2 regions of the Kitasatospora sp. NPDC057940 genome follow, and region 1 is predicted to be linked to the other one. Evidence: riboswitches for the same ligand, from Rfam matches in the RefSeq annotation. Region 1 holds a riboswitch; the other holds the start of a gene.
The links. Region 1 has a riboswitch for cobalamin ahead of ACFVTF_RS07595 (CoA-acylating methylmalonate-semialdehyde dehydrogenase). Riboswitches for the same ligand answer to the same signal wherever they lie in the genome.
Positions count from the first base shown of each region.

Region 1 (14,864 bases):
CTCGCGGGCCAGCAGGGCGGAGACGGCGGGGGTGCGGAGGGAGCCGATGCGCGAGCAGTCCATCATGGCGACCGGTAGGCCGGTGACGTCGTCGTAGACGGTCAGCGTCGTGTAGTAGTGCTGCTCCTCGCGGCCCTTGTCGAGGCCGTGCTTGTACGAGGTCTTGATGGCGACGACGTTGCGCGCCCCGTCGCGGCCGAGCATGGCGTAGGAGACGGAGTGGCCGTCGGCGGGCTTGACGGTGAGTTTGCGCGGGTTGTCGGACTGGCCCGCGGCCAGGGTGCGGTAGGCCTGTTCGACGGTGTCGACGACGTCGGTCAGGCTGATGTCCAGGCCGGCGAGGTCGCTGGTGGAGAGTACGCGCAGGGTGGTGTCGTCCCGGTCCACGGGGGTGCCCTTTCGGATGGGTGAGGCGGCATCTGGAAGTCGGCAAGTCGGCAGGTCAGTAAGGCATGAGGGCAGGTCAGGCGGTCAGGGCGGCCTGGCCGTAGCCGTGTTCGTCGTGTTCGGCGGCCGGGCGGGTGGGGCGGCCCTCGACGCGCACGGAGGCGCGCTTGAGCCAGCGGTCGGTGCCGTCGTAGCGCGCCCGGAAGGGGACGCGGCCGTGGACGACGATGTCGTTGTCGACGACCAGCACGTCGCCCGGCTCCAGGCTCACCGCCACCGAGACGCGGGCGAGTTCGTCCTCCAGGCGCCGGTAGGCCGCGCGCCAGGTCTCGTCGGCGTCCTCGACCGGCGTGTAGGCGGGGTCGAAGCGCATGGTCAGGCCCTCGGGTGCCGCGTAGAGGGTGGGCACCGGTGCGGGTCGGCCGGTGAACTGCTGGGCCTGCTCGTAGGCGTCGTCGGGCAGGATCGGCACGGTCGGCCGCTTGAGCCGGGCGACGTCCTCGTCGGCGAGTTCGGTGAGGCGGATGCTGGCCGCGGTGGTGGCGATGTTGTCGTGGTTGCGCATGCAGCACAGCAGGAGCAGGTGGGCGCGGCCGGGGTGGAAGGCGTCCTCGGTGTGCGGGGTGAGCAGGACGGAGCTGGAGGCGCCGGTCTGCTCGCTCTCGTGGCCGGGCGAGGGAACGATGTTGTGCACGAACCGGCCGTCCTGCTGGCCGTCCCAGGCGATCGGGGTCCCCATCAGCGTGGAGACGAGCAGCAGGACCACGTCCCACAGCGCGCCCGCGTCCCCGACGGTCGACCAGTGGCCGGGTGTCGGGCCCAGCTCCGCGTCGTCGGGGTGCAGTCCGCGCAGCACGAACAGGCCGTCGGCGGTGTCCACGGGCCGCAGCGCGTGCCGGAGTCCGGGGCTGAGCTGGGCGCACATCACGGGCAGGCCGGCCAGCAGGTGGGGACTGGTCGCAGAGCCGTGGAAGTCCAGCAACTTGGCGGCGGTGGCGGTCAGTTCCTCGGTGGCGGCGGGGTCGAGACGGCGTACCGGGGCAGGGCAGGTGGGCACGGCGGGGCCTTCCGTCGGCAGGGGCGGGGAGAAAGGTGTTGCGGGCACGCGGCATCACCGCGCCGGTGCGGGACGGCGGGCGGGAGCAGCGCGTGAGGCGTGGGGTCCGGGTCGGCTCGGACGGCCGGACGACAGGAAACGTAACAACGACTTTGAGGTAAGGCAAGCCTTACCCGATCGGATGTCTACATTTACGTAGTCTCAGTTCGAGGCGGCGGCGCACGTGCCGCGCGGGGTCAACTCCGCTGCTCGGATTGTTGTTTGCGGCAGGGGGGCGCACGCCCTGCGGGCCGGTGCGCTCCGCCGGGCGGCTTGCGAGCCGTCTCAAACTTAGGGTAGGTAAGCCTAAGCAAATCGAGCTCAACCCGAATCGAGGAACGAACGTGGGCGTCACCAGACGACAGCTGCTGTGGGCCGGTGCCGGTGTCGGGGCGGCCGGCGCGCTCGCCGCCTGCGGCGGTGGCGCGGGCGGATCCAAGGACGCCGCGTCCGCGGGCGCGGCGTCCTCGCAGCCCCGTGCCGGGGGGACGCTCAAGGTCGGCGCTCTCGGCAAGGCCTCCGCGATCACCCGCGACCCGCACGGCACGCAGGCCAACGAGAGCGACTACCTGATCATCAGTCTGATCTACGACACGCTGGCCGTTCCCGGATCCACCGCCAACACCGTCCCGCGGCTGGCCTCCTGGAAGCCGTCGGAGGACCTGAAGACCTGGCGCTTCACGATCGCCGACGGCGCGACGTTCCACGACGGCACCCCGGTCACCGCCGCCGACGTGGTCTGGTCGCTGCAGCGCCTGCGCAACACCCCGGCGGGCAAGAGCCGGCTGCCCGGCATCCAGCCCGAGGGCATCAGGGCCGAGGACGAGAAGACCGTCGTCCTGGTCTCCGACTACCCCAACGCGGACCTGCCGCTGCAGACCCGCCTGACCACCTTCGTCCTGAAGAAGGACACCAAGGACGACGCGATAGCCGGCGCCCCCGGCACCGGCCCGTTCAAGCTCGACTGGTACCGCGACGGCAACGCCCGGCTGGTGCGCAACGACAACTGGTACGGCGGCAAGGTGCTGCTCGACGCCGTCGAGGTGCGCCTGTTCGAGAGCCCGCAGGCCATGGCCAACGCCCTGCTCGCCGGGCAGATCGACCTCGCCTCCAACGTCGGCGCCGTCGCCGCCCGCACCGCCGAGGCCCGCAAGGACGTCCAGATCCTGCGCCGCCCCAACGACATGGCGATGCCCGTCGTCATGCGCACCGCCGACGGCCCGTTCGCCGACGCACGGGTGCGCGAGGCCCTGAAGCTGGCGGTCGACCGCGACGCCATGGTCAAGCAGGTCCTCTCCGGCTACGGCAGCGTCGCCAACGACATCCTCGGCACCGGCGACCCGGCCTTCGCCAAGGACATACCGCAGCGGGGGCGCGACCTCGCCAAGGCCAAGCAACTGCTCTCCGACGCCGGGTTCGACACCTCCCGGACCTACGACCTGATCACCACCGAGGACGTCTCCGGCCTCGCCGAGTCCGCGACCCTGTTCGCCACCCAGGTCCGCGAGGCCGGCGTGAAGATCAACGTCGTGAAGCAGGACTCCAAGGTCTTCTGGGACGCCACCTGGCTCAAGGCGCCGCTCTACACCACGTACTGGGGCACCAACGACTCGGTCGTCTTCTTCGCCTCCAAGACGATGCTCTCCGACGCCGGCCAGAACGAGTCCGGCTTCAAGGACCCCGCGTTCGACGAGGCCTACCGCACGGCCATGGGCACCGCCGACGCCGCCGCGCGCGACAAGCTGCTGCACCGGCTCCAGGAGATCGAGTTCGCCGAGTCCGGCTACCTGCTGTGGGGCATGGCCGACGGCATCGACCTCGCCGGAGCCGCCGTGCGCGACCTGCCCAGGCTCCCCGGCTACGGCCGCGTCCAGCTCGAGAAGACCTGGCTGGCGCGTTGACCACGCTTCAGCCGGCCGGCGCCCGCGCGCCGCAGGGCGCCCCGGCCCGCATCCTCCCCGGTGCGGGCCGGGTCGCCCGTCAGGCGGCCCGGCGTCTGGCCCTGCTCGTCGTCCTGCTCGCCGGCGTCTTCGCGGCCGTCGAACTGCTCCCGGGCGACGCCGCCGGCGCGACCGCCGACCGCGGGGTCACCGCCGCCGACCTCGCCGCCCGCCGCAGCGCCCTCGGGCTCGACCGCCCGGTGGTCGAACGCTTCTGGGACTGGATGACCGGCCTGCCCACCGGCGACCTCGGCGTCACCGCGCGCGGCCAGCACGTCACCGACATCCTCGCCGGCCCCTTCCCCAACACCCTGCTCCTGGGCACCATCGCCCTCGCCCTGAGCACCGTCGGCGCCCTCGCGCTCGGGAGTTGGGCCGCCCTGCGCCCCGGCGGACGCACCGACCGCGCCATCGACGCCGCCTCCACCGCCGCGTTCGCCCTCCCGGAGTTCGTCGTCTCCGTCGCCCTCCTGCTCCTGCTGTCCCAGTGGACCGGCTGGCTGCCCGCCGTCACGCTCACCGGCCCCGACGGAGCCCCCGAGTCCTGGACCATGCTCGTCCTGCCGGTGCTCTCGCTGGCCATCCCCCAGATCGGCTGGAACACCCGCATCGTGCGCGGCGCGCTCGCCGACCAGGCGGCGCTGCCGCACGTCCAGGCCGCCGTCCTCGACGGCCTCGCGCGCCGACGCGTCCTCAGCCACCACATGCTCCCCGGCGCCCTGTCCGCCATCGCCGTCGGCATCGCCACCTCCGCCGGCATGCTGCTGGGCGGCACCGTCGTCGTCGAGACCCTCTTCAACTACCCCGGCATCGGCGCCGTCCTGGCCGGGGCCATCGCCGACCGCGACACCCCGCTCGTCGCCGGAGTCGTGGCCGCGGCCGGCGCCGCCATCAGCCTGCTCCTGCTGCTGGCCGACCTCATCCGCACCACCGCCCTCGGAGAGGAGCGCCGATGACCGCCGATGCCCCGACCGCAGCGGCCCCCGCGCCCGCCACCCGGCGCAGCGGGCGCGTGCTCGTCCGCGCCGTCCCGGCGCTCCTGCTCGTCCTCCTCGCCCTCGCCGGGCCGCTCCTCGCCCCGCACCCCATCGACACCCCCGTCACCATCCCCTACGCCGGATCAGGCGGCGACGCGCCGCTCGGCGGTGACCAGCTCGGCCGCGACGTCCTCAGCCGCCTGCTGACCGGCGGCGCACCCCTGATCGCCACGGCCGTGGCCATCGCCCTGGTCGTCACGGCGGCGGCCACCGTCCTCGGCATCCTCGCCGTCCTGCGGCCCCGGCTCGGCCGGTGGATCGAACGCGCCGCCGACCTGACGATCCTCCTGCCCTCCGTCCTCGCCATCATGCTCATCGCCCTGGCCTGGCCCGCCGGCGGGCGCCTGGCCGTCGCGGCCGCCGCCACCCTCCTGGGCATCCCCTACGCCGTGCGCATCGTCGCCGCGGCAGCCGCCCCCATCGCCGCCACCGGCTACGTCGAGGCCGCGGCCGTCGGCGGCGAACGCCTGTGGCACCTGACGGTCCGCGAGGTGCTGCCCAACCTGCGCTCCACCCTCCTCGCCCTGTTCGGCCTGCGCTTCGTCGAAGGCGTCTACATCGTCTCGGTCGCCGCCTTCCTCCAGCTCGGCCCCCAACCCCCGGAAGCCGACTGGGCGTTGATGATCCGCGAGAACGCCGCCGGGATCACCCTCAACCCCTGGGCGGTCGGCGCGCCGTGCCTGGCCATCGGGCTGCTCGCCATCAGTGTCAACCTCGCCGCCGAAGCCCTCGCCCCCGCCCGGCCGACCCCGGAGACCCCGCTGTGAGCACCGCCGCCCCCGCCGCCCGCGCCACGGGCCTGTCCATCGCCCTCGCGGACACGCCCCTGCTCACCGGCGCCACCCTCACCCTCACCCCGGGCCGGGTCACCGCCGTCACCGGCCCCTCCGGCGCCGGCAAGACCACCCTCCTGCGCGCCCTCGCCGGAGCCCTCCCGCCGGGCGCCCGCGTCACCACCGGCACCGTCGACGTCCTCGGCCACGACATCCTCGCCCTCCCGCCCGAGGACCTGCGCCGCCTTCGCCGCCACAAGCTCGCCTTCGTCGGCCAGGACCCCGGCTCCGGCCTCAACCCGCGCATGCGCGTCGACCGCCTCCTGACCGAGACCGCCGCCGACCGCCGCCGAACCTCCGTGCCCGACCTGCTGCGCGCGGTCCGCCTGCCGGCCGACGAGCGCCTCGAACACCGCCGCCCCGCGGGCCTGTCCGGCGGTCAGCAGCGGCGTGTCGCCCTCGCCCGCGCCCTCGCCCGACGGCCCGAGATCCTCCTCCTCGACGAACCCACCGCCGGCCTCGACCCGGCCCTGCGCGACGACATCGCCGACCTGCTGCGCGAGATCGCCGAGTCCGACGGCCTCGCCATCGCGCTCACCAGCCACGACCCCGACTTCGTCGCCCGCTGCGCCGACGACGTCCTGGCCCTGTGGCCCGACCGCCCTGCGGCGGCCCCGGCCCCTGCTGCGGCGCCGGCTGCGGCCGTGCCGGCCGCACGGGTTCGTCCCCGGGCCGCCTCCGGAACCTCGCCCGTCGTGGAGGTGAAGGCGCTCAGCGCCGGCTTCGGCGCGGTCCGCACCCGCCACCGCGTCTTCGCCGCCCTCGACCTCGTCCTGATGCCCGGCACGCTGACCGGGATCACCGGCCCGTCCGGATGCGGCAAGAGCACGCTGCTGCGCACCCTGGCCGGCCTGCACCGGCCCGAGTCCGGCAGCGTCGTCCTCCACGGCGAACACCTGGCCCCGTCCTACCGGCGCCGCAGTCGCGACCAGCGCCGCCGCATCCAGCTCGTCCCCCAGAACCCCCTCGGCGCCCTCAACCCGGCCCACACCGTCGGGGCCACCCTCACCCGGCCGCTGAAGCTGCACTTCGGCCTCCCCTCCGCCCGGTGCGAGGAGCGCGTCGCCGACCTGCTCACCGCCGTCGGCCTGCCCCCGCACTACGCGACCCGCCACCCCCACGAACTCTCCGGCGGCCAACGCCAGCGCGTCTCCCTCGCCCGCGCCCTGGCCGCCGAACCCGACGTCCTGCTCTGCGACGAGGTCACCTCCGCCCTCGACACCGACACCACCGCCGCGCTCATGGACCTCCTCGACGACCTGCGCACCAGCCGGGGCCTGGCGGTGGTCCTCGTCAGCCACGACCTCCCCCTCGTCACCGGCCGCGCCGACCACGTCCTGCCGCTCGCGGGCCCCCACCCCGCACCGCTCGCGGCGCAGCAGCCCGCCGGCGTCCGCTGACTCCTACTCGGCGACCCACCGCCGGCGCTGTCCGCCGGTGAGCACCCAGCCGGGGCCCGGCCGCGAGGGTGCGCGGCGTCCCGCGCCGCGGGCGGCCGCCGTGCACACCCGCCGCAGCAGGGAGTTGAGTTCGGCGCGCTGGCCCTTCGTCAACGAGGCGAGCAGGTCGCCCTGGACGGCGGACGCGTCGTCGTGCAGCACGTCCAGCGCCGCCTGCCCGGCCGGGGTGATCGTCAGCACCTCCTGCCGCCCGCCGATCTGGACGACCATGGAGTGCACCAGGCCTGCGGACAGGAGGTCGTCCAGGGCCTGGGCGGAGTCGGTCCCGGTTGCGGCGGCGGCGTGCTCGGTGAGGTCGCGGCGCCCGTGCGGCCCCAACTGGGCGAGTGCGGACAGCATCGCCTGATGGGCCGGGCCCATTCCCCTCGCGTCGAGCCGGTCGGCCAGCAGCCGGTCGACCGCCCGGCCGGCCGTCGACAGGAGGTAGACGGTCTGTTCGAAGGGGCTCGTCGAGCCCGTCCTCCCGTCGTACACACCAGGTCCCATCGTCCGGTGGCCGCCGTGTTCTCGGTCCGGGGCCATGCTGGCGGCACCCGCGCGGGGACGCCGAGCCCGCGGGCCGGAGTGGACGCGGGCCGGAGTGGACGCGGCTGCTGATCGCCGGAGGGCGGCAGCGCCAAGGCCCGCACGGGTCAGCCGAGCCTCACCATACCCGGACCCGCACGGTTGGTCTACATCGATGTCGTCAAACCGTGCCGTGATCCCTCAGGGCCCGGGCCGCGTACTCGACGTACTCGTGCAGCCCGTAGGCCAAGGCCGCGCCGAGCAGGGCCGCGAGCGTGACGGCGGCGACCAGGGCGACGGCGGCGTGCGCCCTGCGGCCGGTCGGGCGGGCGGGTTCGGGGCCCAGGAGGGCCCGGACGCGCTGGGGCACGGGGCCGGTGTTCACGGACAGCAGGGGCCCGGCGCCCCGGCGGGCGGGCGGTGATCCGGCCAGGGCCGCCCGGGCGATGGCGGTCGCGGCGGTGCGCCGGTCGGTGACCGCGGCGGCGGCCTGCTCGTCGGCCCAGCGTTCCAGGTGGTAGTCGAGGTCGACCCGCAGCCGGGCCAGCGCCGGGTGCACGGCGGCGGAGAGGTCGGCGGCGGCGGACAGCAGGTGGTGGCGCCCGCGCAGGTGGGCGCGCTCGTGGGCGAGGAGCACCGCGCGCTCCTCCGGCCCCAGCGCGCGCAGCATGCCGGTCGAGACGACGACGCGGCCGGGGCGCCCCCGGTGGCCTGGCAGGGCGAAGGCCTCGGCCTCCTCGCCCGCGACCACGAGCAGGTCGCCGTCGCTCGTCGCATCGGCCGTCAGGCCCCAGGCGCGGGCGAGGAGCACGCGGTGCCCGCGCCAGCGCAGCGTCAGCCGTACGGCCTGGACGGCCAGCGCGGCCCCGGCGGCGCAGGACACCGGCACCACGGCCGGCCACCGGGCGACGACGCCGGACAGCGGCAGGTGCTCCAGGCCCGCCAGGAACGGGACGTGGAACAGCCCGACGAGTGCCGCGACGGTGCCGCCCGCCAGCAGGACGGCTCCGCCCGTGAGTGCGAGCGAGGCCTCGCGCGGAGGGAGCAGCAGGGCCAGGCGGCGTGCGGCGGGCGCCGCGGCCCAGGGGAGCAGCAGGGCCAGGGCGACGATCGCCAGGATCAGGCCCATGCGTCGTCCTCGCGCTCGGGCCTGCCGGAGTCCGTCGCGGTCGCGGTCGCGGTCGTGGTCGTGGTCGTGGTCGTGGTCGCGGTTGTGGCCCCGGCATCGGTCCGGGCCCCGGCCTGGGCATCGGCTCGGGCTTCGAGGAGCAGGCTGCGCAGGACGTCCTCGTCGTCCTCGGACAGGGAGGAGACGAACCGCTTCAGCACGAGGTCCCGCCGGGGTTCCTTCTCCAACTCCCGGCGCATGCGCCCGGCCGCCAGTCCGGCGGCGTCCTCCACCGGGGCGTAGGCGAAGGACCGCGCGGGGCGGCTGCGGACCAGGGTGCCCTTCTCGTGCAGGCGGGTGAGGATCGTCGCCACGGTGGTGCGGGCCAGCCCGTGGTCCAGCGCCTCCTTGACCTGCTGGGCGGTCAGCGGCTCGCCGGCCGCCCACAGCACCGCCAGCACGTCCGCGACCAGCTCCCCGTGCGGACGCCTGGCGTCCCGACCGTCCCTCACATCGTTCTCCCTGTCCCGACACTCCCGGCAGGCACACCCCCGGTGCCGACGGCGGCCGGCGGCCGAGGCCCGCCCGCGCCGGTATGGCGAAGATGGGCTCGACCTGTGTTGCTTAGGTGTGCCTCAGCTAACTTTACGGGCTCGTGGCGCGGCGCTGCCGGGTGCCTGATCGCGGGCGCCGCCCGGTCGCGTGGTGCTCGGCGCGGCGGGAACCCGATGGCGCAACGCGCGTGCGGGCCTCTGGACTTACTAGGACGTCCAACTATATGGTCGAGGACAGGTCCGCGGTGTCAGGGAAGCCGGTGTGAGTCCGGCACGGTCCCGCCACTGTGACCGGGGAGTTCGTCCTCGCAGACGAAGGCCACTGGCAGCCAGCCGGGAAGGCCTGGGGGCGTGCGGTGATCCGGGAGTCAGGATACCGGCCGCGGGTGTTCCGTGTTTTCCACGAGGATGGAGACGACACGCATGACTCCGGGCTGCTCCCGCTCCACTGCTGCTCCTGGTCGTCCCGTGCCCACGGCCGCCGGGGCGTCCACGCCCTGACGTTCCGTGCTGCCGCCGTACGCCCGTGCCGAGGGGCGCACCACCGTGTGCCCGCCGACGGGCGGCGGCCTCCGATCCTCCTCCTCTCCCCACCCTGTCGAGAGAAGGAACCCGATGGTCCGAGAACTGACCCACTTCGTCGCCGGCAAGCCCACCGCCGGCACCTCCGGTCGCTTCGGCGACGTGTACGACCCCAACACCGGCCGGGTGCAGGCCCGGGTGCCGCTGGCGGGCCGGGCCGAGGTCGAGGCGGTGATCGCCGACGCCGCGCAGGCCCAGCCCGCGTGGGCCGCGTGGAACCCGCAGCGGCGGGCCCGCGTCCTGCTGCGCTTCCTCCAACTCGTCGAGCAGGAGAAGGACGAGCTGGCCCGGCTGCTGTCCGCCGAGCACGGCAAGACCGTGGCCGATGCCCACGGCGACATCCAACGCGGCCTGGAGGTCGTGGAGTTCGCCGCCGGCATCCCGCACCTGCTGAAGGGCGAGTTCAGCGACAACGCGGGCACCGGCATCGACGTGTACTCGATGCGCCAGCCGCTCGGCGTGGTCGCCGGCATCACGCCGTTCAACTTCCCGGCGATGATCCCGCTCTGGAAGGCCGCACCCGCCCTCGCCTGCGGCAACGCCTTCGTCCTCAAGCCCTCGGAGCGCGACCCCTCGGTGCCGCTGCGCCTGGCCGAACTGTTCCTGGAGGCCGGGCTGCCGCCGGGCGTGCTGAACGTCGTCAACGGCGGCAAGGAGGCCGTGGACACCCTGCTGGAGGACCCGCGGGTGCAGGCGGTCGGGTTCGTCGGCTCCACGCCGATCGCCCAGTACGTCTACGCCACCGCCGCCGCGCACGGGAAGCGGGCGCAGTGCTTCGGCGGCGCCAAGAACCACCTGATCGTGATGCCGGACGCCGACCTCGACCAGGCCGCGGACGCCCTGATCGGCGCCGGCTACGGCTCGGCCGGCGAGCGCTGCATGGCGATCTCGGTGGCCGTCCCCGTGGGGGAGGAGACCGCCGACGCCCTGGTGGCCAAACTGGTCGAGCGGATCGCCGCGTTGAAGGTCGGGCGCTCGGACGACCCGGCGGCGGACTTCGGCCCGCTGGTCGGCGCCGACGCGCTGGAGCGGGTCCGCGGCTACCTGGACCTCGGGGTCGAGGAGGGCGCCGAACTCGTGGTCGACGGGCGGGACTTCCGGCTGGAGGGCCACGAGGGCGGCTACTTCCTCGGCGCCTCGCTGTTCGACCGGGTGACGCCCGACATGCGGATCTACCGGGAGGAGATCTTCGGCCCCGTCCTGACCGTGCTCCGCGCCGCCGACTACGAGGAGGCGCTGCGCCTGCCCAGCGAGCACGAGTTCGGCAACGGCGTGGCCATCTACACCCGGGACGGCGACACGGCCCGGGACTTCGCCCGCCGGGTGAACACCGGCATGGTCGGCGTCAACGTGCCGATCCCCGTGCCGGTCGCGTACCACACCTTCGGTGGCTGGAAGCGCTCCGGGTTCGGCGACCTCAACCAGCACGGGCCGGACTCGATCCGCTTCTACACCCGCACCCGCACCGTCACCTCGCGCTGGCCCTCCGGGGTCAAGGAGGGCGCGAGCTTCACCATCCCGACGATGGGCTGAGGACGCCGTGCACGACCTCACCGAGGACCAGCTCGCCATCGCGGCGACCACCCGGGCCTTCGCCCGCGAACACCTGGCGCCGAACGCGGTCGCGTGGGACCAGGCCAAGCACTTCCCGGTGGACGTGCTGCGCAAGGCGGCGGACGTCGGCCTGGCCGGTGTCTACGTACGCGAGGAGTCCGGCGGCTCCGGACTCAGCCGTGCCGACGGCGTGCTCGTGTTCGAGGCGCTGGCCACCGGCTGCCCGTCCATCGCCGCCTACCTGTCCATCCACAACATGGTCGCCTGGATGATCGACCGCTACGGCGGCGACGCCCAGCGCGCGCGGTGGCTGCCGGGCCTCAGCGCCATGGCGACCCCCGCCAGCTACTGCCTCACCGAGCCCGGCGCGGGCTCGGACGCGGCGGCACTGACCACCCGCGCCCGCCGGGACGGGGACCACTGGGTCCTCGACGGCGTCAAGCAGTTCATCTCGGGCGCCGGCGTCTCCCAGGTCTACCTGGTGATGGCCCGCACCGGCGGGCCGGGGGCCGGCGGGGTGTCCGCGTTCGTCGTCGAACGCGACGACCCCGGCGTCTCGTTCGGGCCCGACGAGAAGAAGATGGGCTGGAACGCCCAGCCCACCCGCCAGGTGCGGCTGGACGGCGTCCGGCTCCCGGCCGACCGCCTCCTCGGAGCCGAGGGCGAGGGCTTCCGGATCGCCATGAACGGGCTGAACGGCGGCCGGCTCGGCATCGCCGCCTGCTCCCTCGGCGGAGCGCAGGAGGCCCTGGAGCGGGCCACCGGCTACCTGGCGGACCGCGAGGCGTTCGGCGCCCGGCTGCTGCACGCCCAGGCACTGCAGTTCCGGCTCGCCGACATGGCCACGGAGCTGGAGGCCGCCAGGTCGCTGCTCTGGCGGGCCGCCTCGGCCCTGGACCGGGGGGACCCGAGGGCGCCGCAGCTGTGCGCGATGGCCAAGCGGCACGCCACCGACACCGGCTTCGAGGTGGCCAACCAGGCGCTCCAACTGCACGGCGGCTACGGCTACCTGGCCGAGTACGGCATCGAGAAGATCGTCCGCGACCTGCGGGTGCACCAGATCCTGGAAGGAACCAACGAGATCATGCGCGTCATCGTCGCCCGCGGCCTGACCGGGGCCGCGTGATGGCCGGGAACGACCTCGACGAGGTCCTGGTCCACCGCGAGGGCCGGGCCGGCCTGATCGTCCTCAACCGCCCCGCGGCCCTGAACGCCCTCACCCACGCCATGGTGCGGAGGATCTCCGACGCCCTGGACGCGTGGGAGGAGGACGAGCGGGTCCACACCGTGGTCATCACCGGCGCCGGTGAGCGGGCCTTCTGCGCCGGCGGCGACATCGTCGCCATCCACCGCGCCGCCACCGGCGCGGACCCGGGCGCGGTGGAGGAGTTCTGGCGCGACGAGTACCGCCTCAACGCCCGCATCGCCCGCTACCCCAAGCCCTACGTCGCGCTCATGAGCGGCATCGTGATGGGCGGCGGCGTCGGGGTCTCCGCCCACGGCAGCGTCCGGATCGTCACCGAGACCACGCGCGTCGCCATGCCCGAGGCCGGCATCGGCTTCGTCCCCGACGTCGGCGGCACCTACCTGCTCGCCCTCGCGCCCGGCGAGTTGGGCACCCACCTGGCCCTGACCGCCGGTTCCGTCGACGCCGGTGACGCGCTGCTCTGCGGCCTCGCCGACCACTTCGCCCCGGCCGAGCGGCTGCCCGCGCTGCTGGACGACCTGGCCGAACTCCCCGTGCACGACGCCCTCGAACGGAACGTCGGGCCCGTACCGGCCGGCGTGCTGGACGGCCGGCGGGCCTGGATCGACCACTGCTACGGGGCCGACACCGTGGAGGAGATCCTCGACCGCCTGCGGGACAGCGGCGAACCGGAGGCCAAGAAGGCCGCGGACCGGATCGCCGCCAACTCGCCCGCCGCCGTGAAGGCCACCCTGGCGGCGCTGCGCCGGGCCCGCACCCTCGGCCCGCTGGAGGCCGTCCTCGACCAGGAGTACCGGACCTCCTGCGCGGCGCTCTCCACGCTGGACCTGGCCGAGGGGATCCGCGCCCAGGTCATCGACAAGGACCGTTCCCCGCGGTGGAACCCGTCGACGCTGAGCGCCGTCGGGCCGGCCGCGGTGGCCCGCTACTTCGCCCCGCTCGGCGACCGGGAACTCGGCCTGGCCCCCACCACACCCCTGGAGCGCTGGTGACCCACCCCAACGGAGTCAACGGATCCAACGCAGTCAACGGATCCAACGCAGTCATCGGATTCATCGGACTCGGCAACATGGGCGGCCCGATGGCCGCCAACCTCGCCGAGGCCGGGCACACCGTGACCGGCTACGACCTGGCACCCGAGGCGCTGCGGCGGGCGGAGCAGGGCGGCGTCCGTCCGGCGCCGTCCGCGGCCGAGGCGGTGCGGGAGGCCGACGTCGTCATCAGCATGCTGCCGGCCGGCCGGCACGTGCTGGCCGCCTACGCCGACCTGCTCCCCGCCGCCCGCCCGGGAACGCTCTTCGTCGACTGCTCCACGATCGACGTCGCGGACGCCCGGGCGGCGCACGACCTGGCCGTGAACGCCGGGCACCGGGCCGTGGACGCGCCGGTCTCCGGCGGGGTCATCGGTGCCACGGCCGCCAGCCTCACCTTCATGGTCGGAGCCGCCGAGCCGGACTTCGAGGCGGCCCGACCCGTGCTGGAGGCGATGGGCCGCAAGGTCGTGCACTGCGGATCCCCCGGAGCGGGGCAGGCCGCGAAGATCTGCAACAACATGATCCTGGGCATCTCGATGATCGCGGTCAGCGAGGCCTTCGTGCTCGGGGAGAGCCTCGGGCTCAGCCACCAGGCCCTCTACGACGTCGCCTCGACCGCCTCCGGCCAGTGCTGGGCGCTCACCACCAACTGCCCCGTCCCCGGGCCGGTGCCCACCAGCCCGGCCAACCGCGACTACGCGGCCGGGTTCGCCGCCGCCCTGATGGCCAAGGACCTCGGCCTCGCCGCCGGGGCCGCCGACGCCGCGGGCCTGCCCACGGACCTCGGACGCAGGGCGGCACAGCTGTACGCGGACTTCGCGCAGGCCGACGGTGGCGCCGGCCTGGACTTCTCGGCGATCATCACCACCCTGAGGGAGGACGGCAAGTGACCGGCTACGAGACGATCCTGGTCGAGCGCAAGGGCCGGGTGGGGCTGATCACGCTCGACCGGCCCAAGGCGCTCAACGCGCTCAACACCCTGCTGATGAACGAAGTCGTGCAGGCGGCAACCGAGTTCGACCGTGACCAGGAGATCGGCGCGCTGGTGATCACCGGCTCGGAGAAGGCCTTCGCGGCCGGCGCCGACATCAAGGAGATGCAGTCGCTCGACTTCGTCGACGCCTACCTCGGCGACTGGTTCGCCGCCTGGGACCGCTTCGCCGCGCTGCGCAAGCCCGTGGTCGCGGCGGTGGCGGGCTACGCGCTGGGCGGCGGCTGCGAGCTGGCGATGCTGTGCGACGTCCTCCTGGCGGCGGACACCGCGAAGTTCGGGCAGCCGGAGATCAAGCTCGGCGTGATCCCGGGCATCGGCGGCTCGCAGCGGCTGACCCGGGCGGTCGGCAAGGCGAAGGCGATGGAACTCTGCCTGACCGGCCGGATGATGGGCGCCGAGGAGGCCGAGCGGGCCGGCCTGGTCTCCCGGATCGTCCCGGCGGACCAACTGCTGGCCGAGGCCCTGGCGGTGGCCGGGACGATCGCGGCGATGTCCACCCCGGCGGCGGTCATGCTCAAGGAGAGCGTCAACCGCTCGTACGAGACCACGCTCGCCGAGGGCGTCCGCTTCGAAC
Region 1 is NZ_JBHVPH010000003.1:386,151-401,014, reverse strand. Features, by position in the region: gene ACFVTF_RS07640 (ornithine cyclodeaminase family protein) at 1-387, opposite strand, end outside; gene ACFVTF_RS07635 (TauD/TfdA family dioxygenase) at 464-1,444, opposite strand; gene ACFVTF_RS07630 (ABC transporter substrate-binding protein) at 1,828-3,384, shown strand; gene ACFVTF_RS07625 (ABC transporter permease) at 3,381-4,379, shown strand; gene ACFVTF_RS07620 (ABC transporter permease) at 4,376-5,227, shown strand; gene ACFVTF_RS07615 (ABC transporter ATP-binding protein) at 5,224-6,693, shown strand; gene ACFVTF_RS07610 (MarR family winged helix-turn-helix transcriptional regulator) at 6,697-7,227, opposite strand; gene ACFVTF_RS07605 (M56 family metallopeptidase) at 7,439-8,386, opposite strand; partial or broken gene ACFVTF_RS07600 (BlaI/MecI/CopY family transcriptional regulator) at 8,515-8,877, opposite strand; cobalamin riboswitch at 9,128-9,319, shown strand; gene ACFVTF_RS07595 (CoA-acylating methylmalonate-semialdehyde dehydrogenase) at 9,535-11,034, shown strand; gene ACFVTF_RS07590 (acyl-CoA dehydrogenase family protein) at 11,042-12,181, shown strand; gene ACFVTF_RS07585 (enoyl-CoA hydratase/isomerase family protein) at 12,181-13,254, shown strand; gene mmsB (3-hydroxyisobutyrate dehydrogenase) at 13,344-14,186, shown strand; gene ACFVTF_RS07575 (enoyl-CoA hydratase) at 14,183-14,864, shown strand, end outside.

Region 2 (14,864 bases), on a different contig from region 1:
GGCACGCTTGACTTGCGCGTCACGCGATATATCGTCTTTAAAAGAGAACGCGATACATCGCGATCGGCAACGGGAGGCGGCAGAGATGAGCCAGTGGACGGTCGAGGGTCCCGAGAGGATCACCATCGACGAGGCGGTCCGGGCGCTGCACGTGCGGATCATCGAGGGCACGGTGAACGTGGTGGCGGCCGAGGGCCCGGCCCGCCTGGAGGTCACCGAGCTCCAGGGCGAGCCGCTGCACGTGACCCTGGTGGACGGCGTCCTGACGGTCACCTACAAGGACATCAACAGCTGGGGCGAGTTCGGCGACCGGCTCAAGTCGGTCGACGCGGTCAAGGGCTTCTTCAGTTCCTTCAAGCGCAAGCGCGTCGCCGGCGTCACCCTGACCGTCCCGGCCGACGCCGAGGTCAAGGTCGGCACCGTCTCGGCCGGCGCCACCGTCTCCGGGATCACCGGGCACGTCTCGGTGCAGAGCGCCAGCGGCGACGCCACCCTGGTCGGCCTGACCGGCCGCACCGAGGCCAACACCGTCACCGGCGACGTCGACGCCCAGTCGGTGGCCGGCCAGCTCAAGGTCAACACCGTCTCCGGCCAGCTCACCGTCGTCGCCGGCACCGCCGACCGGATCCAGGCCAACGCCGTCACCGGCGCCGTCACCCTGGACCTCGACGTCGCCAACCCGGCCGACATCAAGGTCACCACCGTCAGCGGCCCGGTCGTCATCCGGATCCCCTCGCTGGCCGATGCCAAGGTCGAGGCCGGCTCCACCAGCGGCGACATCTCCAGCACCTTCGACGGCCTCAAGCTCAGCGGCAGCTGGGGCGCCAAGCGCCTGTCCGGCCAGCTCGGCGACGGCCGGGGCAGCCTCGCCGTGACCACCGTCTCCGGCGGCGTCACCGTGCTGCGCCGCCCCGACCCCGAGGACGAGGCGCCGGTGGTCGTCAAGGAGCTCCCGGCCGGACTCGGCAAGCCCGACCTCACCAAGGAGGCGTGAGATGACGCCCGTGTTCGGCCACGGCCGGCTCCGGCTCTACCTGCTGAAGCTGCTCGACGAGGCCCCGCGGCACGGCTACGAGGTGATCCGCCTGCTGGAGGAGCGCTTCCAGGGCCTGTACGCGCCCTCCGCCGGGACGGTCTACCCCCGGCTCGCCAAGCTGGAGCAGGAGGGCCTGGTCACCCACAGCACCGAGGGCGGCCGCAAGGTCTACCGGCTGACCGACGCCGGGCGCGCCGAACTGGAAGCCCGACAGGGCGAGTTGGACGACCTGGAAGTGGAGATCCACGACTCCGTGGCGCAGCTCGCCGGGGCGATCCGCGAGGACGTCCGGGACAGCGCCAAGGACCTGCGCGAGGAGCTGTGGCAGGCCGCCCGGCAGGCCCCCCGGCCGGACCGCGCCGAGGGCGGGGACCCGTGGTCCGGCCCGTGGGGCGACAACGAGTCCTGGCAGCGCGCCAAGGAGGAGTTCGCCCAGTTCAAGCGGCAGGCCAAGGACCAGGCCAAGCGCGCCCGGGAGCAGGAGAAGGCCGCCAAGGCCAAGGCGAAGGCCGCCGAGGAGGAGGCCCACCGGCTGCGCGAGCAGGCCAAGGCCTCGCGGACGGCCGCGCAGCAGGAGGCGCTGCGGATCAAGCGCCGGGTCGAGCAGCAGGTGCGCGAGCACGCCGCGAAGGGCGACTGGCCGACCGGCCTGGCCGAGGGCCTGGCCGAGCTGACCAAGGGCCTGTCCGGGCTGGCCGACGCGGCCCGCTGGGGCCAGCCGGCCGACGGGCCGGCCGAGGAGGTCACCGTCACCCGGATCGACCTGGACAAGGACGAGCCGACCACGCCGACCGCCCCGGCCGACCTGCCGCCGTGGGCGCGGACCGACCCGGACGGCGACCCGGCCCGCGAACTGGAGCGGCTGCTCGACCGCTTCCGCGACCAGGTCCGCGACGCGGCCCGGGACGGCGGCGTGAGCGGCGACAAGCTGGCCGAGGCCCGCTCGGTGCTGGGCTCGGCGGGCGAGCGGCTGAAGCGCCTGCTCGGCTGACCGGCAGGCCGCCGGACCACCACCGGCCCGGCACGCTCCGCGGAGCGTGCCGGGCCGGTCCGCGTCAGGGCCGCACCGGCGTCGGGGCCGGACGACGCCAGGGCCACAAGGCGTCACGGCGTCACGGCGTCACGGCGTCACGGCGTCACGGCGTCACGGCGTCAGCACGATCTTGCCGAAGACGTCGCCCTTGGCGAGCCGCGCGAAGCCGTCCCGGGCCTCGGCCAGCGGCAGCACCGAGTCGATCACCGGCCGGACGCCGCTGGTCGCGCACAGCGAGAGCAGCCCGGCCAGTTCCTCCTTGGTCCCCATCGTCGAGCCGACCACCTTGAGCTCCAGGAAGAAGATCCGGTTCAGCTCGGTGGCGCTCGGATTGGGGCCGGAGGTGGCACCGGAGATAACGATGGTGCCGCCCGGGCGCAGCGCCTTCACCGAGTGCGCCCAGGTCGCGGCGCCGACCGTCTCCATCACCGCGTCCACCCGGGCGGGCAGCCGGGCGCCGCTCTCGAAGGCGGCGTCGGCGCCGAGCTCGACCGCCCGGCGGCGCTTGGCCTCGTCCCGGCCGGTGACCCAGACCCGCAGCCCGGCGGCCTTGCCGAGGACGATCAGCGCGGTCGCCACGCCGCCGCCCGCGCCCTGCACCAGGACGGTGTCACCGGGCTTGACCCCGGCGTTGGTGAACAGCATCCGGTAGGCCGTCAGCCAGGCCGTGGGCAGGCAGGCGGCCTCTTCGAAGCTGAGTTCGGCGGGCTTGGGCAGCAGGTTCCAGGTCGGCACGGCCACCTGCTGGGCGAAGGTCCCCTGGTAGCGCTCGGTCAGGATGGACCGGGGTTCGTCCGGGCCCACCCCGTGGCCGCTCTGGCCGATCACCGAGTGGAGGACGACCTCGTTGCCGTGCTCGTCGACACCGGCGGCGTCGCAGCCGAGGATCATCGGCAGCCGTCCGGCGGGCAGGCCGACCCCGCGCAGCGACCACAGGTCGTGGTGGTTGAGGCTGGCGGCCCTGACCGTGACCACGCTCCATCCGGGGCGGGCCTGCGGCTCGGGGAGTTCACCCAACTCCAGTCCGCCGAGCGGGTCATCGGCGTCGATACGTGCGGCGTAGGCAGCAAACATGCTGCGGACGATAGCCGCGCCGGCCGGGGCCGGGAACCACGCGCGGGTGTGACGCGTGTCCCGGCCCCGGCCGTGTCGGCGGCGCCGCTGCTCCGGTCCTGCCCGGCAGCGGCGCCCGGATCGTCAGATCCGGGCCACGCCCTCGGCCCGGGCGGCCTCGGCGACGGCCTTGGTGACCGCCGGGGCGACCCGCTCGTCGAACGGCGAGGGGATGACCTTCTGCGGCGTCAGCTCGTCGGCGACGACACCGGCCAGCGCCTTGGCGGCGGCCAGCTTCATGCCCTCGGTGATCCGGCTGGCCCGCACCTGGAGGGCGCCGGCGAAGATGCCGGGGAAGGCCAGCACGTTGTTGATCTGGTTCGGGAAGTCGCTGCGCCCGGTGGCGACGACCGCCGCGTACTTGTGCGCGACCTCGGGGTGGATCTCCGGGGTGGGGTTGGCCATCGCGAAGATGAACGCGCCCGCGGCCATGGTCGCGACGACCTCCTCCGGCACGGTGCCGCCGGAGACGCCGATGAACACGTCGGCGCCGGCCAGCGCGTCGGCCAGGGTGCCCCTGAGGCCGGTGCGGTTGGTCAGTTCGGCGATCTCGGCCTTGACGTCGGTGAGGTCGCCGCGGCCGTCGTACACCACGCCCTTGCGGTCGCAGACCGCGACGTCGCCGATGCCCGCCGCCACCAGCATCTTGGCGATGGCGATGCCGGCCGCGCCGGCGCCGGAGATGACGGCCCGCAGCGAGCCGATCTCACGGCCGGTCACCTTGGCCGCGTTCCACAGGGCGGCGGTGGTGACGATCGCGGTGCCGTGCTGGTCGTCGTGGAAGACCGGGATGTCCACGGCCTCCTGGAGCCGGCGCTCGATCTCGAAGCAGCGGGGGGCGGAGATGTCCTCCAGGTTGACGCCGCCGAAGGAGGGCGCCAGCCGCACCACGGTCTCGACGATCTCGTCGACCTCGGTGCAGGCGAGCGCGATCGGCACCGCGTCCACGCCGCCGAACTGCTTGAACAGGATGGCCTTGCCCTCCATCACGGGCAGGGAGGCCTCCGGACCGATGTCCCCGAGGCCCAGCACGGCGGTGCCGTCGGTGACCACGGCGACGGTGTTGGACTTCCAGGTGTAGTCGTTGACCAGCTCCGGCTGCTCGGCGATGGCCGTGCAGACGCGGGCGACACCGGGCGTGTAGGCGAGGGACAGGTCGTCCGCGTCGCGCACCGGGACGGTCGCCCGGATCTCCATCTTGCCGCCGCGGTGGAGCGCGAAAACGGCGTCGACCGGATCGACGGTGTCCTGGGTGCTGCTGATGATCTCCGCTGCCACGATGACCTCTTCGTCATTGATCTGGCGAGGGTGCGCGACCGACGGACAGGACGACCCGTCCGGAAACCGGAAACCGGGTACGCCGAAGCGGACCCGGGGGGCTGGGTCGGGGCGCTGCCGTCGGGCGGCGCCCTCGGATGAGGGTTTTATGGGTCTTGTTGGTCCGCGTAGTGCTTCCGGGCCGAGCGTAGGACGGACCAAGGCATCGCACCTATGCCTTTTCGTCCTCGTCACGTGCAGTTCATCGCCGAGCTGTCGCCTCATTGGGGCCCGGCGTCGGAAGCGCCGGGCTCCGGCGGCGGCAACGGTGATGGCGGCACGCGCACCCGCAGGAGTGAACGCAGACGCGCTGGGGAGTCGGCGTCCCGGATACGGAGCCACGTGATGACTTCCGTTCCCGGACACCCCGAGCCTGTCGGGGCTCGGCGGTCTGGTTCGAGCGTTCGGGGGTCACCCGGTACCGAATTCTGACACACCCGCCGCCGGGCCCGGCAGGGCGGGATGGCCGGATCGCGTGTCCGCCATTCCGCGTACACCCGCGCGTCACCGTGGCGGCCGCACGCCCCCGCGCCGTGGCCGACGGCGGCATCCGCGCCGGGGCGGCGGGCCTCCGGGCACCGGGCGGAGGGATCTGCATACTTATGCACGGGGTGACAGGAACACGGAATAAGTCCGAATAGCGGACAGCCCGGGCCCTCGTTATCCGATTTTGATCTGGATGAGGGCCATCTGACCGTCCACAGATGGCAGGATTCCCCCCATCTCGGATCGAGCCGGCCACTGGTCGAGGCGGTTCGCTCGACGTCCACCTCGGCGGAGGGTGGCGGAAGCAGTACCCCGTAGCAACCTGTGCGGCCCTGCCGCGCAGGCATCGCACCACCCGGCCCTGCACGTACGACGACGTACAGCGAAATACACCCGTACAGCGCCGCACGGCCCTGCCAGCCCGGTGTGCCGCCCCCCGCGGCGCGCTCCGCCCGCCCCTCTCCCTCAGGAGGAGATCCCCCTCATGACCCCGCGTACCCAGCGCACCCGGCTTCTCGCGGCCGGCGCGGTCGCCGCCTCCGTCACCCTCGTCCTGACCGGCTGCAGCAGCAGCAAGAGCGACGGTGGCAGCGGCGCGCCCAACGCCTCCACGACCGTCAACGCGGTCAAGGCCGACGACAAGCTCGCCGCCCTCGTCCCCGCCGACGTCAAGTCCTCCGGCAAGCTCGTGGTCGGCGCGGACGCCTCGTACGCGCCGGACGAGTTCAAGGACGACAGCGGCAAGGTCATCGGCATGGACGTGGACCTGGCCAACGCCATCGCGGCCAAGCTCGGGCTGAAGGCCGACGTCCAGGACTCCGGCTTCACCGCGATCATCCCCGGCATCCAGTCGAACAAGTTCCAGCTCGGCATGTCGTCCTTCACGGACAACAAGGAGCGCGAGCAGATCGTCGACATGGTGACCTACTTCAACTCCGGCAGCGCCATCGCGGTCAAGAAGGGCAACCCCGACAAGGTCGACCCCGCCGACCTGTGCGGCAAGAAGGTCGCCGTCCAGACCGGCACCACCCAGGCCGACGAGATCAAGGACACCCGCAACCCGGACTGCGCCAAGGCCGGGAAGCCGGGCATCCAGAACGACGGCGACAAGTTCGACCTCCAGACGGACGTCACCAACGCCGTCGTCTCCGGCCGCGACCAGGCGATGATGGCCGACTCCCAGGTCGTCGACTACGCGATCAAGCAGGCCGGCGGCCAACTGGAGAAGCTCGGCTCCACCTACGGCGTGGCCCCCTACGGCGTCGCCGTCGCCAAGGGCTCCAAGCTCACCCCCGCGATCCAGGGCGCCGTCCAGTCGCTGATCGACGACGGCACCTACAAGCAGATCCTCACCAAGTGGGGCGTCGAGTCCGGCGCCCTCGACAAGTCGACCGTCAACGGCGCCGTGAACTGACCGTCCGCCTGCTCCATCTCTCCCCCGAGGCCACACCGTGAACTCTCTGGACAAGGGGAAGGCGGAGGAGGGACGGCCTGAGACCATCAAGGCCGTCCCGGTCCGCCACCCCGGACGCTGGGTGGGCGCCGTCGTCATCGCCCTGCTCGCGGCGATGCTGCTGAGCGCCCTCTTCACCAACCCCGCTTTCAAGTGGGACATCGTCGGGCAGTACCTGTTCCACGACAGCATCGTGCACGGCATGGTCGTCACGCTGGAACTGACCGTCCTCTCCATGCTGATGGGCGTGATCGGCGGCATCGTCCTCGCCGTGATGCGCCTGTCCCCGAACCCGCTGCTCTCCGGCACCGCCTGGATGTACATCTGGGTCTTCCGCGGCACCCCGGTGCTGGTGCAGCTGGTGTTCTGGAACTTCCTCGGCCTGATCTGGGCCAAGCTGTCGATCGGCGTCCCGTGGGGGCCGGAGTTCTGGTCCGCGGACACCAACGTCCTGATCCCGACCTTCGTCGCCGCCCTGCTGGGCCTCGGCCTCAACGAGGCCGCCTACATGGCGGAGATCGTCCGCGGCGGCATCCAGTCGGTGGACGAGGGCCAGACCGAGGCCGCCCACGCGCTCGGCATGAGCCGGTTCCAGACCATGCGCCGGATCGTCCTGCCCCAGGCCATGCGGGTGATCATCCCACCGACCGGCAACGAGACCATCTCGATGCTCAAGACCACCTCGCTGGTCAGCGTGATCTCCCTGGAGGAGATCTTCCGGGCCGGTCAGGTCATCTACTCCCGGAACTACCAGAACATCCCGCTGCTGATCGTGGTCAGCCTCTGGTACCTGTTCTTCACCTCGCTGCTGACCATCGGCCAGTACTACATCGAGCGCTACTACGCCCGCGGCTCCAACCGGACCCTCCCGCCCACCCCGTTGCAGCGGCTGCGGGGCCTGTTCGCCGGGAAGCCCGCCCCGAAGACCGGCGCCGACGTCGTCCCGGGGCTCGAGGGAGGTGGTCACGTATGACCGACCTGAGCAAGACCCCGGCCGCCGCCACCGGACAGCCGATGGTCCGCGCCGAGGGCGTCCACAAGTCCTACGGCTCCGTGCACGTGCTCAAGGGCATCGACCTGGAGGTCAAGCAGGGCGAGGTGTTCTGCCTGATCGGCCCCTCCGGCTCCGGCAAGTCGACCTTCCTGCGGTGCATCAACCACCTGGAGAAGATCAACGGCGGACGCCTCTGGGTGGACGGCGAACTGGTCGGCTACCAGCAGAAGGGCGACAAGCTCTACGAGCTCAAGGACCGCGAGGTCGCCGTCAAGCGGCGCGACATCGGCATGGTCTTCCAGCGCTTCAACCTGTTCCCGCACATGACGGCCGTCGAGAACGTCATGGAGGCGCCGGTCCAGGTCAAGGGCGAGAGCAAGGCCGCCGCCCGGGAGCGGGCGATGGTCCTGCTGGAGCGGGTCGGCCTCGCCGACAAGGCGAAGAACTACCCCTCCCAGCTCTCCGGCGGCCAGCAGCAGCGCGTCGCGATCGCCCGCGCGCTGGCCATGAAGCCCAAGCTGATGCTGTTCGACGAGCCCACCTCGGCGCTCGACCCCGAACTGGTCGGCGACGTCCTCGACGTCATGCGCGGCCTCGCCGAGGAGGGCATGACCATGGTGGTCGTCACCCACGAGATGGGCTTCGCCCGCGAGGTCGGCGACGCGCTGGTGTTCATGGACGGCGGCGTGGTGGTCGAGTCCGGCAACCCCCGCGAGGTGCTCACGGACCCCCGGCACGAGCGCACCCGCGCCTTCCTCTCCAAGGTGCTGTAGAACCGTACCGACCGGCGCCCGGCAGGCTGCTCCTGCCGGGCGCCGACGTTTTCCCCACCCAGGTAATAGGCTGGACGCAATCAGCCCGTTACCGACCTTCTGGAAGGACCTCCGTGGAGCTCGCCTCTTACGCCGATCTCGCCGTTCGGCTGGTGAACACCGAGGAGCCCGGGCGCGGCACCGACACCCTGACGTCCGTGGACGCGGTGCGCGGCCTGTTCTCCGACTCCTCGCGGGCCGCCGCACAGGCCGACGAGTCCGACCTGCCCCGGCTGCGGGCGGTGCGGACCAGGCTGCGCGGGGTCTTCGAGGCCGCCGCCGAGGGCGACGAGATCCGGGGCGTCGACCTGCTGAACAGCCTGCTGATGGAGTACCCGGTCAGCCCGCTGGTCTCCGGGCACGACTACCTGGACGACGCCGGCCGGCCGCGCTGGCACCTGCACCTGGCCGACAACTCGCCCACCGCCACCGCGCACTTCAGCGCGGTCGCCTGCATGGGCCTGGCCGTCCACCTGACCGAGCTGGGCGCCGACCGGCTCGGCATCTGCCAGGCCGCGCCCTGCCGCAACGCCTACCTGGACACCTCGACCAACCGCTCCCGCCGCTACTGCTCGGACCGCTGCGCGACCCGCGCCAACGTCGCCGCGTACCGGGCCCGCAAGCGCCAGGAGGCCGAGGCCGCGGCACTCGGCGCCGCCGGCTAGGCACTGGCCGGGCCGGGCAGGGCAGGGCAGGGCTCAGAGGGTCAGAGCTCGTCCGCCCAGACGCCCAGGCGGCGGGCCAGGCCCGGCACCCGGGCCAGCCGGGTGCCCAGCAGCAGCCGCTCCAGCCGCCGCCCCGGCGCCAGCCAGGCCGGGCGCGGGCGCAGCCGCAGCAGCACCCGGCCGAGCACCAGCTCGTCCGGGACCGGGCCGTAGCTGCGGCTGTCGCTGTCCACCGGCCGGTTGTCGGACAGCAGCCACCAGCCCCTCGGACGCCGCTCGGCGGCCCGCTTCACCACCAGCAGGTCCTGCTGGAAGGGGTGCCGGAAGAGCACCACCGCGCCGGGCCGGATCGGCGCGCCGTAGCGCACCAGCAGCTGGTCGCCCTCGCGCAGGGTCGGGACCATCGACGGGCCCGCCACGTCGACCAGCCCGAACGGCACCGCGCCGCCGCCCCGCCCCCGGGGTTCCGTGCCCATCGGTTCCGCGCCCGCCGGTTCCGTGCTCCGCGCCACGACTCCTCCTCCCGGACCGCCCGGTCCCAGTCTGCCGTACGGACCGTCACCCCGTTCGATCCGTTCGATGTCCGGATTACCCCGGTTCCGGGTCCGCCTTTTGCCCTAGGCCCACCGCCCGATCGCGAAACCCCGGGTGCGGAAGGGTAATCTCGGGCGCGGGAAGACGATCTAAGGAAGGACTCCCATGTTCTCTCGTCTGTTTGCACCGCGCGCCACCGCCCACGCCCACTGTGACCTGCCCTGCGGCGTGTACGACCCGGCGCAGGCCCGGATCGAGGCCGAGTCGGTCAAGGGCACCCAGGAGAAGTACCAGGCCAACGAGGACCCGGCTTTCCGCACCCGCGCCCTGATCATCAAGGAGCAGCGTGCCGAGGCCGTCAAGCACCACATCTCGGTGCTGTGGAGCGACTACTTCAAGGCCCCGCACTTCGAGAAGTACCCGCAGCTGCACCAGCTGATCAACGACACCCTGAAGGCCGCCTCGGCCGCCAAGGCGTCCACCGACCCCGCCACCGGCCAGGCCCTGCTGGACCTGATCGCCGAGGTCGACAAGATCTTCTGGGAGACCAAGCAGGCCTGAGCCTGACGCGTCGCCACCCGACCGCCCCCGTCCGCGAGCCCGGACGGGGGCGGTCGTGCGTCCACGCCCCATCCGGGCCCGGTAAGGGTTGCCTAGCCTTTGTGGCTGTTATGCTGCCAGGGCGTCCGAGGGGGAAGTCCGGTGCGAATCCGGCGCTGACCCGCAACGGTGAGCGCGGCCCTGGTGGCCGCGCCAGCCCGATCGCCCCCGGCCGCTGAACTCCCGACAACTCGCCGTGGACTGCGAGGGGATGGCGCCCGGACCCGCCCCCGACCGGTGCCTCCCCCGCGCACCCGCGGCCCGAGGCAAGGCGCACCGTGAGCAGCACCGCAGCCGCGGGCAGTGGCGCAACGAGCCCGCCCGCCCGCCGAATACCCGCCCTCCCGCTCGCCGTCGGCCTGGCCGCCGCCCTGCTGCTCTCGCTGCTCTGCGGCGTGGCGCTGGGCGCCTCCGGGATCGGCCTGCCCCGCGCCCTGCGGCTGCTGGCCGCCGGGCTGACGGGCGGACGGCTGGAGGCGGAGGAGGCCGCCGCCTACGCGATCGTCTGGGAGATCCGGCTGCCGCGCGCCGTACTGGCCGCCGTGGTCGGCGCCGGGCTGGCCGCCACCGGGGTCGCCGTCCAGGCCCTGGTGCGCAACGCGCTGGCCGACCCGTTCGTGCTCGGCATCTCCTCCGGCGCGGCCGTCGGCGCCAACGCCGTGCTGCTGCTCGGCGCCTTCGCCTCGCTCGGGGTGTGGGCGATCTCGGCCTCCGCGTTCGGCTCCGCGCTGGTCGCCATGGTGCTGGTCTACCTCGCGGCGCGCACGGCCTACGGGCTCACCCCGCTGCGGCTGGTGCTCACCGGCACCGCGCTCTCCTACGGCTTCTCCGCCGTCACCGCGCTGATGGTCTTCGCGGCCGCCCGCGGCGAGGCCGCCCGGGACGCCATGATGTGGCTGCTCGGCAGCCTCGGCGGCGCCACCTGGGGCTCGGTGCCGATCGCCGCCGCCACCGTGCTGGCCGGCCTGGCGTACCTGGCCTGCGCCGCCGGCCGGCTGGACGCGCTCGCGATGGGCGACGAGACGGCCGCCTCGCTGGGCGTGGACCCGGACCGGCTGCGCCGCGAGCTGTTCGTGGTGACCGCCGCCGTCACCGGCACGGTGGTGGCCGTCAGCGGGGCGATCGGCTTCGTCGGGCTGATGGTGCCGCACCTGGCCCGGATGCTGGTCGGCGCCGGGCACCGCCGGGTGCTGCTGGTCGCGCCGCTCGCCGGGGCGCTGCTGCTGGTCTGGGTGGACATCGTCTCGCGCACCCTGCTGGCGCCCGCCGAACTGCCGGTCGGGGTGGTCACCGCGGTGCTCGGGGTGCCCAGTTTCCTGCTGCTGATGCGCCGTCGCGGCTATTCCTTCGGAGGCCGCTGATGGATCTCGCCCTGGACTCCGTCTCGGTCGAGCTGGCCGGCGCCCGGCTGGTCCACGACGTCACCCTGGACGCCGCCGCCGGGCAGGTGGTCGGGCTGGTCGGGCCGAACGGCAGCGGCAAGTCGACGCTGCTGCGCTGCGTCTACCGGGCGCTGCGGCCGGCCGCCGGGGCCGTCCGGCTGGACGGCGCGGACCTGCACGCGCTGACCACGCGCGAGGCCGCCCGGCGGGTGGCCGCACTCCCCCAGGAGCACTCCGCCGAGTTCGACTTCACGGTGGCCGAGGTGGTCGCCATGGGCCGGCTGCCGCACCGGCGCGGTCTGGGTCCTGTCCTGGGCGGCCCGGGCGCGGACGACCACGCGCGCTGCACCGAGGCGCTGCGCAGGGTCGGCGCCGAGCAGTTGGCCGAGCGGGGCTTCCTGAGCCTGTCCGGCGGCGAGAAGCAGCGGGTGCTGATCGCCCGCGCGCTGGTCCAGGAGCCCCGGCTGCTGGTGCTGGACGAGCCCACCAACCACCTGGACATCGCCCACCAGTTGGACGTGCTGGCGCTGGTCCGGGAGGCCGGCCCGACGGTGCTCACCGCGCTGCACGACCTCAACCTGGCGGCCGGCCACTGCGACCTGCTGTACGTGCTGCGGGCCGGCCGGATCGTCGCCTCGGGGCCGCCCGCCGAGGTGCTCCGACCCGCCCTGCTGGCCGAGGTGTTCGGCGTCCGGGCCACTCCCGTCCGGCACCCGGTGACCGGCGCCGTCCAACTGCTCTTCGACCGGATCTGACCCACCCCCCGAAGGAACCCCCGTGCGCACCAAGGCCGTTGCCATCACCGCCCTGCTCACCCTCGGGCTCACCGCCTGCGGCGCCGAGATCGCCCCGAGCGGCGACGCCACCGCCGCCTCCGCCCACTACCCGGTGACCGTGGAGAACTGCGGCACCAAGCTCACCTTCCCGCAGAAGCCCGCCCGGACGGTGACCAACGACGTCGGCATCACCGAGCTGATGCTCGCCCTCGGCCTGGCCGACCGGATGGCCGGCTACGTGATGCCCGACGACAAGGGCCGGGTCGACCAGGTCGCCTGGAAGGACGGCTACCAGCAGACCACGTGGCTCTCCAAGAAGGAGATCACCAAGGAGATCGTGCTGGGTGCCAAGGCCGACCTGGTCTTCGCCGGCTGGCACTACGGCTTCGACGAGGGCCGCGGCTTCACCCCGCAGGCGCTGGGGGACCTCGGCATCCCCTCGTACGTGCTCAGCGAGTCCTGCCGCAGCGGCAAGGGCACCGAGCGCGGCGTGATGTCCCCGCTGGACGCGCTCTACACCGACCTGGCCAACCTCGGCGAGATCTTCGACGTCCGCGACCGGGCGGACAAGCTGGTCGCCGGCTTCAAGGCGCAGGTCGCCGCCGCCCCGCAGCCCGAGCGCCGACCGTCCGTGTTCCTGTACGACAGCGGGCAGGACAAGCCGTACACCGCCGGGAAGTTCGCTGCGGCCGACGAGATCATCGCCAAGGCCGGCGGGACCAACGTGATGGGCGACCTCGCGGACACCTGGGTCACCGCCGGCTGGGAGAGCGTGGTCCAGCGCGACCCCGAGGTGATCCTGATCAACAACTACGGCGAGACCGGCGCCGACGCCAAGCGCGCCTTCCTGAAGTCCTTCCCGCCGCTGGCCGGCGTCTCGGCGGTCAGGAACGACCGGATCTTCGTCCTGGACTACGTCGACCTGGTGGAGAGCCCGCGCAACCCGGCCGCGATCACCGCGCTGGCCGACTATCTGCGCACCGTCCCCGCCCGCTGACCCGCCTGCCCCCGCCTCCCGCCCGGGCCCCGATCCGGGCCTGGGCCGGAGGCGGGGGCGCGCAGTAGGCTCGCGGCATGATCCGCACCGCCGTCGTGACCGACGTTCCCGTCATCCTCGCCCTGATCCGCGAGCTCGCGGAGTACGAGAAGGCCCCGCAGGAGGCCGTGGCCACCGAGGAGCAGCTGCGCGACGCCCTGTTCGGCGCCGACCCGGCGCTGTTCGGCCTGATCGCCGAGGACGACGCCACCGGCGAGCCGGTCGGCTTCGCGGTCTGGTTCCTCAACTTCTCGACCTGGCGCGGCACCCACGGGATCTACCTGGAGGACCTCTACGTCCGCCCGCAGTCCCGCGGCGGCGGCCACGGCAAGGCGCTGCTGCTGGAACTGGCGCGGATCGCCGTCGAACGCGGCTACGCGCGGGTGGAGTGGTCGGTGCTCGACTGGAACACTCCCTCGATCGACTTCTACAAGTCCCTCGGCGCGGTGCCGATGGACGGCTGGACCGTCTACCGGCTCACCGGCGAGGCGCTCGCCGCCGCCGGCGGCGGACACTGAACGGACCGTCCGAACCCCTGCCACCCTGCGTCGCGATGGCTTACCATGAGTGACTCCCGAGCCCCGGCCGGCGTGCGGAAGGCGGTAAGGTCTCAGGCGGATACGCGGCGTCCGGTCGCCCCGCGAAGGGTATGACCGGTACGTACCGCACCACCCCTCTGGACAGTTGGGGCGAAGCAGTTGAGCCAAGCAACAGACAGTGCCGCGGCCACCGGCCCGGAAGCACAGCGCGTCACCCAGGAGGTGAGGGTGTCCCAGATCGACGGCGAGCCCGGAGTGCAGGACTTCGTGGAGGTCCGGCTGCCCGCGGCGGGTGCCTACCTCTCGGTCCTGCGAACAGCGACGGCCGGCCTGGCGGCACGGCTCGACTTCACCCTCGACGAGATCGAGGACCTGCGGATCGCGGTCGACGAGGCCTGCGCCATCCTGCTCCAGCAGGCGGTGCCCGGCTCCGTCCTGACCTGCGAGTTCCGGCTGGTCGGCGACTCGCTGAAGGTGACCGTCGCCGCCCCCACCACCGACGGGAAGGCGCCCGAACGGGACACCTTCGCCTGGACGGTGCTCTCCGCCCTGGCCGGCGAGGTCGACTCCTCGGTCGGCGAGGACAAGACCGTGTCGATCAGCCTGCACAAGAAGCGCGGCGGCCCCGTCGCCCACTAGCCGGGGCGTCGACCAGCACCGCACAAGGGCCGTCCGCCAGGTCCCCGATCAGGGGCCGGGCGGGCGGCGCCCGGTACCGCCCCCCACGCGGTACGACCAACGAGACGATGCCGGGGCCCGAGGGCCCCGGTGCTCCCGGAACGGAACGGGGGAATGGCCGTGAGTGATCTGGACCGTACCGGCCTCGCGACGGCGGGACCTGCCGTACCGACCCAGGCGAGCGTTCCTGGCCTCGCCGCCAACGACGATGCGCACCCGAAGGACGCCCACCGGATGAGCCACCCGACCGAGCCGACGTCTGAACCGTCGCCCGCATCCCCGCCCCCGTCCGATCCGGCGGACGAGGCCGCGGACCTGCGCACCGCGGTGCCCGTCCAGGCGCCGGCCCCGGCCCCGCACCGCTCGGGCGCACCGGACCGGGAGGCGGCCCGCGCGCTGTTCGTCCGGCT
Region 2 is NZ_JBHVPH010000026.1:94,299-109,162, forward strand. Features, by position in the region: gene ACFVTF_RS30440 (DUF4097 domain-containing protein) at 86-994, shown strand; gene ACFVTF_RS30445 (PadR family transcriptional regulator) at 996-2,027, shown strand; gene ACFVTF_RS30450 (zinc-binding dehydrogenase) at 2,181-3,143, opposite strand; gene ACFVTF_RS30455 (NADP-dependent malic enzyme) at 3,267-4,460, opposite strand; gene ACFVTF_RS30460 (ABC transporter substrate-binding protein) at 5,470-6,399, shown strand; gene ACFVTF_RS30465 (amino acid ABC transporter permease) at 6,437-7,411, shown strand; gene ACFVTF_RS30470 (amino acid ABC transporter ATP-binding protein) at 7,408-8,205, shown strand; gene ACFVTF_RS30475 (CGNR zinc finger domain-containing protein) at 8,319-8,909, shown strand; gene sodX (nickel-type superoxide dismutase maturation protease) at 8,951-9,385, opposite strand; gene sodN (superoxide dismutase, Ni) at 9,609-10,004, shown strand; cobalamin riboswitch at 10,093-10,232, shown strand; gene ACFVTF_RS30490 (FecCD family ABC transporter permease) at 10,322-11,404, shown strand; gene ACFVTF_RS30495 (ABC transporter ATP-binding protein) at 11,404-12,180, shown strand; gene ACFVTF_RS30500 (ABC transporter substrate-binding protein) at 12,203-13,198, shown strand; gene ACFVTF_RS30505 (GNAT family N-acetyltransferase) at 13,276-13,755, shown strand; gene ACFVTF_RS30510 (anti-sigma regulatory factor) at 14,005-14,415, shown strand; gene ACFVTF_RS30515 (RNA polymerase sigma factor SigF) at 14,575-14,864, shown strand, end outside.
Region 2: linked by a shared signal. The riboswitch ahead of ACFVTF_RS30490 (FecCD family ABC transporter permease) and the one ahead of ACFVTF_RS07595 (CoA-acylating methylmalonate-semialdehyde dehydrogenase) in region 1 are both predicted to bind cobalamin.